Regions from separate parts of the Marinobacterium sp. xm-m-312 genome, predicted to be linked through region 1. Evidence: predicted binding sites of a transcription regulator. Region 1 holds the regulator's gene; each other region holds the start of a gene.
The links. The regulator sigma-54, encoded in region 1, starts transcription at its own class of promoters, with help from an activator protein. The targets are predictions, from matches to a motif close to TGGCACNNNNNTTGCTNT.
Positions count from the first base shown of each region.

Region 2: a site for sigma-54 is predicted at 1,260-1,277, ahead of urtA (urea ABC transporter substrate-binding protein). Genes of this name have one in related genera too.
Region 3: a site for sigma-54 is predicted at 1,348-1,365, ahead of glnA (glutamate--ammonia ligase). Genes of this name have one in related genera too.
Region 4: a site for sigma-54 is predicted at 1,412-1,429, ahead of glnL (nitrogen regulation protein NR(II)). Genes of this name have one in related genera too.

Region 1 is NZ_WBYS01000001.1:258,920-261,118, forward strand. Features, by position in the region: gene XMM312_RS01300 (PTS sugar transporter subunit IIA) at 1-72, opposite strand, end outside; gene hpf (ribosome hibernation-promoting factor, HPF/YfiA family) at 85-375, opposite strand; gene XMM312_RS01310 (RNA polymerase factor sigma-54) at 428-1,927, opposite strand; gene lptB (LPS export ABC transporter ATP-binding protein) at 1,958-2,199, opposite strand, start outside.
Region 2 is NZ_WBYS01000008.1:6,478-8,676, forward strand. Features, by position in the region: gene XMM312_RS10180 (uracil-xanthine permease family protein) at 1-626, shown strand, start outside; gene XMM312_RS10185 (hypothetical protein) at 663-1,013, opposite strand; gene urtA (urea ABC transporter substrate-binding protein) at 1,319-2,199, shown strand, end outside.
Region 3 is NZ_WBYS01000010.1:61,958-64,156, reverse strand. Features, by position in the region: gene typA (translational GTPase TypA) at 1-1,061, opposite strand, end outside; gene glnA (glutamate--ammonia ligase) at 1,451-2,199, shown strand, end outside.
Region 4 is NZ_WBYS01000010.1:59,687-61,885, forward strand. Features, by position in the region: gene glnG (nitrogen regulation protein NR(I)) at 1-284, opposite strand, end outside; gene glnL (nitrogen regulation protein NR(II)) at 286-1,341, opposite strand; gene glnA (glutamate--ammonia ligase) at 1,614-2,199, opposite strand, start outside.

The sequences.
Region 1 (2,199 bases):
AAGGCGTTTTTTACTGGCGACTGACTCCCGGCAGGCGGTTGTTTCAGTCGTCAGTAGGTCACCTAGTTGCATGTTGTCGTTCGTTTATTTGTGAGATTTCATTTTTTCTTTATGCTTGATGATTTGGCGATCAAGCTTATCCACTAAGCCATCAATCGCTGCATACATGTCATCATGCTCATCAGAAGCTACCACTTGGCCACCGGCTAAGTGAACATCAGCCTCGGCTTTTTTACCCTGCTTTTCGACACTGAGAGTAACTTGTACATTCTGAATGTTGTCGAAGTGACGTTCTAGCTTATCGAACTTGTTACGTACGTATTCACTTAGAGCTTCAGTCAGGTCCACGTGATGACCAGTAATATTTATCTGCATATGACTTCTCCTCGTCTTAGGCGGAGTGAAAAAATGAGGCCGCCCACCTCAATTAAACCAAACGCTTTCTCTCATTTGAAGGTGGAATGTTGAGAACTTCGCGATATTTAGCAATGGTTCGTCTTGCAACATTCACCCCCTCTTCATCTAGTAGTGTAGCAAGCTTACTGTCACTTAGTGGCTTGCGAGGGTCTTCTTCTGAAATTAATTTTTTAATGATTGCTCGAATCGCAGTTGATGATGCACCACTGCCGTCACTGGTAGCCACCTGACTCGAAAAGAAATATTTCAATTCAAAGACACCGCGCGGGGTGTGCATGTATTTTCGAGTTGTAACACGGGAGATGGTGGATTCATGTAGATCAACGGCTTCAGCAATGTCGTGAAGAATAAGAGGCTTCATCGCCTGTTCACCCTGTTCAAGAAAACCGATCTGTCTGGAAACGATCTCCGTTGAGACCTTTAAGAGGGTCTCGTTGCGGCTTTGTAAACTCTTTATGAACCAGCGTGCATCCTGGAGATGGTCTTTTAAAAATTGGTTCTCCGCGGAGTTGTCTGCACGTTTAATCATGCCTGAGTAGACATCATTGATACGTAGTTCAGGGACTACGTCGTTATTGAGAGTGAGTGTCCACTCCCCCGCGCGTTTACGCACGATCACGTCCGGTACGATGTAATCAGTATCACCCAGATCTAAAGAGTCTCCTGGTGTTGGGTTAAGTGATTGAATCAACCTAACCACCTCTGACAGTTGCTCCTCTTTGAGCCTCATACGGCGCATCAAAGATTTAAAATCTCGACTGCCCAACAGGTTTAAATAGTCGGTCGCTAGGCGCAGTGACTCTGCGCGCCAAGGTGTCTCTATGGGTAGCTGTCTTAACTGGATTTTCAAACACTCTGCAAGATCACGGGCACCGACACCGGGTGGGTCAAACTGTTGAATGCGGTGAAGTACTGTCTCCACCTCATCCATTTCCACTTCAAAAAAGAGTTCAGGTAGCTCCTCTTGGCAGCTGAGAAGAATGTCCTGCAGATCGGTGATCAGATAGCCACGATCATCGATAGAGTCAATAATCATCTCAGCAATGTATCGATCAACATCGCTGAAATTAACCAGATTCAGTTGCCAATTAAGGTGGTCTTGGATGGTTTCAACCGCAGCGTCATTATCACCTGGCATCCAATCATCATCACGATTGGAATTTGAAGAGCTTTGGTAAGTATCGTCCCATTGACTGTCGGTTGAAAGCTGTTCAGGTATGTCATCAGTAGACCAGCTATCTTCCGGCTGAGACGATTCGAACGTCTCTTCGATCTCTGAATTAGATTGGGTCTCATCTGAGGTTGATGACTCTTTTTGCTCAATGCTTTGAGAGTTCTCTTCACTCTGATCTTCTTCATCGGCTACCTCCAGTAGTGGGTTACTATCGAGTGCCTCTTGAATCTCTGTCTGTAGCTCTAAGGAGGAGAGTTGCAGCAATTTGATCGCTTGCTGCAATTGTGGGGTCATGGACAGGTTCTGTCCGACTTTGAGCTGTAAAGAGTGCTTCATTAAAATGATAATTACTTAAAAGTGTGAGAGTTACAAGCGAAAATCATTGCCCAGATAAGCCTCTTTAACGGCTTGATTCATCATGATCTGCTCAGGCTCACCCTCTGCAAGAATGTTACCCTCACTAACGATGTAAGCCCGTTCGCAAATGTCGAGAGTCTCTCTGACATTGTGATCGGTTATCAGGACGCCAATACCTCGATCTTTAAGGTGCCTTATGGTCTGTTTGATGTCGCTGACAGAGATGGGGTCTACACCAGCAAAAGGCTCGT
Region 2 (2,199 bases), on a different contig from region 1:
TGCCACAGCTCTTCCCATTCGGAATCGAGTTCGGCGCAGGTGCCATCATCGGTATCGCACTTATGTCATTCATCTCTGCGATTGAGACAGTGGGTGACGTATCGGGTATCACCAAAGGTGGTGCGGATCGTGAAGCAACTGATACTGAGATCAAAGGCGCAACTTATGCAGACGGTCTAGGTACAGCGCTATCTGCTCTAGCTGGTGCACTGCCAAATACATCTTTCTCGCAAAACGTTGGTCTGATCGCAATGACGCGTATGATGAGTCGTCACGTGGCAACCATTGGTGCGATCTTCCTGATCGTTTGTGGTCTGATCCCTAAAGTGGGTGCTCTCATCTCTATTGTGCCAATCGAAGTATTGGGTGGTGGTGTTATCGTGATGTTCGGCATGGTTGCCTCTTCAGGTATGAAGATGCTGGCTGATGTGGATTGGAACAGCCGTAACATGGTGATCTTTGCAGTATTACTATCACTTGGCCTGGGTCTAATGCAGGTTCCAGAAGCGCTTCAGCACCTAGACGGTACAGTTAAGGCGCTTTTAACAACAGGTCTACTACCAGCAGCAGTCTGCGCCATCGTACTCAACCTGTTTATGCCTCATCCTAAGAAGGAAGAGGAGTAAGTTTTTAACTTACCTTTCTAATCGATCAAAGGCCCCTTATGGGGCCTTTTCAGTTGGAGCCTTATCACAGATGAGGCGATTTTTATCAGCACGCATCGCGGCCTTTTCAAGACCGCTCCAACGGTTCGCACGCTGAATTGATGTTGGAGCCTCATCGAAGATGAGGCGATTTATATCGGTAAAAATCGCGGCCTTTTCAAGACCGCTCCAACGGTTCGCACGCTGAATTGATGTTGGAGCCTTATCGAAGATGAGGCGATTTATATCGCTAAAAATCGCGGCCTTTTTAAGACCGCTCCAACGGTTCGCGTGCCGAGTTGATGTTGGAGCCTTATCGTAGATGAGGCGATCGTTTCTGACTGCGGATGACAGGCTGAAGCCAGTCACGGCAGCTCCGTAGTTGAGTTCTCGCCTGTCAGCCGCTATATGGCTAATCTCACAACCCTAAACAAGTGCACCAAAATACCCTTAAAAAATTTACTTTTGCGATCTTTTGGTGCGCAATTCTGTCATAAATGTCACTTAATGGTGCGCTGTAAAATCTCTTCATATGCGTCAAATAGAATAATATTAATTGTTTATATTATTGTTTTTAAACATAAATAAAATTAATTTACGGACTATTTCAAAAACTGGCACGCACTCTGCAATAAGAAAAACATCTAGGTTACTAATCAAAGGAGAAGACCCTGATGTCTAAATCAACTATGTTTAAATCTGCTGCGCTAGCCTTAGCTGTTTCTGCAACGAATCTTGCAATGGCGGCTGATACGATCAAAGTGGGCGTGCTTCACTCACTGTCGGGCACAATGGCGATCAGTGAGACAACACTGAAAGACACCATGCTGATGCTGATCGAAGAGCAGAACAAGAAGGGCGGTTTACTAGGTAAACAACTTGAGCCTGTGGTTGTCGACCCAGCGTCTAACTGGCCACTGTTTGCTGAGAAAGCACGTGAGCTAGTTGAGAAAGAGAAGGTGGACGCGATCTTCGGTTGTTGGACATCAGTGTCGCGTAAATCGGTTCTTCCGGTTATTGAAGAGCTAGACAGCCTCATGTTCTACCCAGTTCAGTATGAAGGTGAAGAGTCGTCTAAAAACGTCTTCTACACAGGTGCTGCGCCAAACCAGCAGGCGATTCCAGCGGTTGATTACCTAATGAACGAGTTGGGTGTTGAGCGTTGGGTGCTAGCCGGTACTGACTATGTCTACCCACGTACAACTAACAAAATCTTGGATGCTTACCTAAAAGCGGCGGGTGTTGCTGAAGAGGACATCATGGTGAACTACACGCCATTCGGTCACTCTGATTGGCAGTCGATTGTATCGGACATTAAAAAGTTCGGTTCAGCGGGTAAGAAGACTGCGGTTGTCTCTACCATTAACGGCGATGCCAACGTACCTTTCTACAAAGAGCTAGGTTCACAGGGCATCAGCTCTGAAGATATTCCAGTGGTTGCTTTCTCTGTCGGTGAAGAGGAGCTATCTGGTATGGATACTGGACCGCTTGTAGGTCACCTAGCTGCTTGGAACTACTTCATGAGCGTTGATAGTGAAGTGAACGATGAGTTTAT
Region 3 (2,199 bases), on a different contig from region 1:
TCAGGGCTATCACCCGGCTCTACACGCAGTGCTACGTTGTGAATCAATTCGCGCTCTAGACGCTCTTTGATGTTACGGCTGGTAACGAATTTGCCCTCTTTACCGGCAAACGGAGAGTCGTTGACCTGGAATGTCATAGAGACGGTTGGCTCATCGACAGAGAGTGCTGGTAGTGCTTCAACAACATCTGGGTGACACAGCGTATCTGAGATGTTGAGTTCGTCTAGACCGGTAATACAGACAATGTCACCTGCTTGTGCACTGTCGACATCGACACGATCAAGACCGTGGTAGCCCATGATCTTAAGGATACGACCTGAACGCATTTTTGCGTGTGAATCGATGACTTTAACAGGCGTGTTGGTAGAGATCTTACCGCGTGAGATACGACCCACACCGATAACACCGACAAAGCTGTTGTAGTCCAACGCAGAGACCTGCATCTGGAATGGACCTTCTGTATCGACGTGAGGCGCATCAACGTGCTTGATGATCGCTTCAAATAGAGGCGTCATATCGTCAGCCATAGCTTCGTGATCATCACCCGCAATACCGTTGATCGCTGAGGCGTAGACAATCGGGAAGTCCAACTGCTCATCGGTAGCGCCTAGGTTGTCGAACAGTTCGAAAACCTGATCCATAACCCAATCTGGACGTGCACCAGGACGGTCGATTTTGTTGATAACAACGATTGGCTTAAGGCCGCGTGCAAAGGCTTTCTGAGTAACGAAGCGTGTTTGTGGCATTGGACCATCAACTGCATCAACAAGCAGAAGGACCGAGTCAACCATCGACATAACACGCTCTACCTCACCACCGAAATCGGCGTGCCCAGGAGTATCGACGATGTTGATGCGGTAGTCGTTCCAAGTGATGGCGGTGTTTTTGGCAAGGATGGTAATGCCACGCTCTTTCTCTTGGTCGTTTGAGTCCATGACGCGCTCAGCGCCTTCATCACGACGGCCAAGGGTACCTGACTGCTCTAGAAGTTTATCAACTAGGGTGGTTTTGCCATGGTCGACGTGTGCGATGATGGCGATATTGCGAAGATTTTCGATCACGAGGTGAGTCTCATTAATTAAAGATCCGCGGATTATACGCGTCGAGCGTGATCAAGGCGAATTAATAGCCAATAAATTTGGACCATATGAACAATTGTTAGAAGCGAATCTAGTGCAAAATTTTTTGGCTGGAGTATCATATTGGCACACATCGACAGACTAGTAATAGTTTAAAGCACCATTGTGGTGCGTATGTTTTAGGTGTGCATCAAATTGGTGCGTTTATTGTCATTGGTGATTCGTTGCTGATGCGGTAAATCACCGTAAATAAAGACTTTTTTCGAGTTGGCATACTGTTTGCTAGCTCGTTAGGAAGACTGAGCTTGCATGGTGCAGGCTTAAACCCAAGGCTACTAGTCTGGCAATATCTGATAATGGAGAGAGCCATAATGTCTGAACAGACACTAAATCTGATCAAAGAAACTGACGCGAAGTGGATCGACCTTCGCTTTACAGACTCTAAAGGTAAAGAGCAGCACGTAACTATCCCAGTTCACGAAATGGGTGACGACTTCTTCGAAGACGGCAAAATGTTTGATGGCTCATCTATCCAAGGTTGGAAGGGTATTAACGACTCTGACATGATCCTTCGTCCAGATGACTCTTCATCTATCGTTGATCCATTCTCTGAAGATGCAACAGTCATCATCCGTTGTGACATCGTTGAGCCTGCTACAGGTCTTGGTTACGAGCGTGATCCACGTTCTGTTGCTAAGCGTGCAGAAGAGTACCTGAAATCAACAGGTATCGCTGACAGCGCTATGTTCGGTCCAGAGCCAGAGTTCTTCGTATTTGACGAAGTTCACTTCCACTCTGACATGTCTGGTTGTGGCTACACTGTATCTTCTGAAGAAGCTGCATGGTCTTCTAACAGCAAATTCGAAGGCGGTAACACAGGTCACCGTCCACGCGTTAAAGGCGGTTACTTCCCAGTACCACCAGTAGACTCTCTACACGATCTTCGTGCTGCAATGTGTGACGCGATGACAGCGATGGGTCTGCACGTAGAAGTACACCACCACGAAGTAGCAACTGCTGGTCAGTGTGAAATCGGTGTGGCAGGTAACACCCTTGTTAAGAAAGCTGACGAAGTTCAGATTCTTAAGTACGCAGTTCACAACGTTGCTCACGCTTACGG
Region 4 (2,199 bases), on a different contig from region 1:
TAAGAGGCAACCGCGGAATCTAAATCTGAGTGAGCGGTCATGATGATAGTCGGAATGTCTGCATAATCAGCTTGAAGCTGCTCTAGCATCTCAAGACCATCAATGCCCGGCATACGAATATCGCTGATAATCACATCAGGCTGTTCACGCTTAATTTTTCGCAGCAACGCATCGCCCGACTCAAACACTTCTGTCGCCAAGCCACTGCCAGAGATCGCTTTCTCTAAAACCCAACGTATTGAGCGATCATCATCTACTATCCAAACGGTTGCTGGCTTAGACATCTCAACTCTCCAAAGGAATTAAAATTTTAAAATTTGTTGTACTGGGTTTCGAGGCGACCTCGATTAAACCCTGGTGCTGACCAATAACAGATTGGGCAATCGATAGTCCCAACCCAGACCCTTCCGCACGACCGGTCACCATCGGATAGAACACGGAATCTAAAAGATCCTTTGGTATGCCCGGACCGTTATCGATAATCTCTACGCAGCAGACCAGTCGATGCTGCTCTGCGCCCAGCGTAATTCGTCTGAGCGCTCGTGTTCTCATACGGATTTGCGGAGCGGCTGTTTCAGACTCTTTCAGGGCCTGCATCGCATTTCTGCAGATGTTTAAAACCGCTTGGATCAACTGTTCACTGTCGCCGTTAAACTCCGGCAGACTTGGGTCGTAGTCACGAACCAACTGAATCTCTTGCTCGCTTTCAACTTCAATCAGAGCACGCACACGCTCGAGCACCTCGTGAATGTTCACCGGGTGTATGTTGGGCTTCTTGTAAGGCCCCATCAGACGATCCACCAGATTTCTTAACCGATCCGCTTCATCGATGATAATTCCGGTGAACTCTTTAAGCCCCTCATCATCCAGCTCGCGCTCTAGCAACTGTGCAGAGCCGCGAATCCCGCCCAACGGGTTCTTGATCTCATGTGCCAAGCCACGCACAAGCACTTTGGCGGTGGCATGTCGATTCAACATCTCCTCTTCACGCTCAATTCGAACCAGGCGATCACGTGGGTGCAACTCCATCAGTAGAAACCCATTCGGTAACCTTGAGATGGTGTAATCCGTCATCAACTCGTTACCACCAAAGGTAATCAGAGCGGCTTCGCGTTTACTGACATGCTGTCCCGTCGCAGAGACACTCTCTAATAGCTTGAGCTCCTCTTCGGAACCAATAAAGAGATACTCGATGTGTGAATTTTTTAAGCGTTTAAAGCTACCCTCTAACAGAACCTCAGCGGCCGGATTCATATACTTCAACTCGAACTTCTGCCCCAGTACCAATACAGCCGTATTGAGGTTTTCAAGAATCAATTTGTACTGTTGCGATCCGAACATTAGGTATTCCCAAGGGTTTTGATGACTTAACAGCTCTACTCTAGCGTTAAGCCTTAATAGCTCTACTTAATAAGCAAAAAGGTTGCCAACTCAGCGAAACCCAGTAACCACGGGCTTTTGAGTTTTAGCATGCACAATAGAATGGCATATATGAAGATATTATGCACCATTTTGGTGCGAGGTGTTTTGTGCGCATCCATGCGCCTGCAGGATACCGTTCGTCCTGAACAAAAAAACCCGGCAGGTGCCGGGTTTTTTGAATCGATAAGATCTTAAACTGAGTAGTAAAGATCGTATTCGATTGGGTGAGTTGTCTGGCTCACTTGAGCACACTCTTCACGCTTAAGTTCGATGTAAGCGTTTAGCATGTCTTCAGTGAATACGCCGCCGCGAGTTAGGAACTCGTGATCAGCTTCTAGAGCGTCCAGAGCTTCTTCTAGTGAAGAACAAACCTGTGGGATCTGAGCAGCTTCTTCAGCTGGTAGATCGTAAAGGTCTTTGTCTGCTGCATCGCCAGGGTGGATCTTGTTCTGGATACCGTCAAGACCCGCCATCATTAGCGCAGAGAACGCTAGGTATGGGTTAGCGATTGGATCAGGGAAGCGTGTCTCGATACGACGGCCTTTAGGGCTAGTTACGTATGGGATACGGATAGAAGCTGAACGGTTACGAGCTGAGTAAGCTAGCATAACTGGTGCTTCGAAGCCTGGAACAAGACGCTTGTACGAGTTAGTACCTGGGTTACATAGAGCGTTAAGCGCTTTAGCGTGCTTGATGATACCGCCGATGTAGTAAAGAGCTTCTTCAGATAGGCCCGCGTATGCGTCGCCAGCGAAGATGTTAACACCGCCTTTAGAT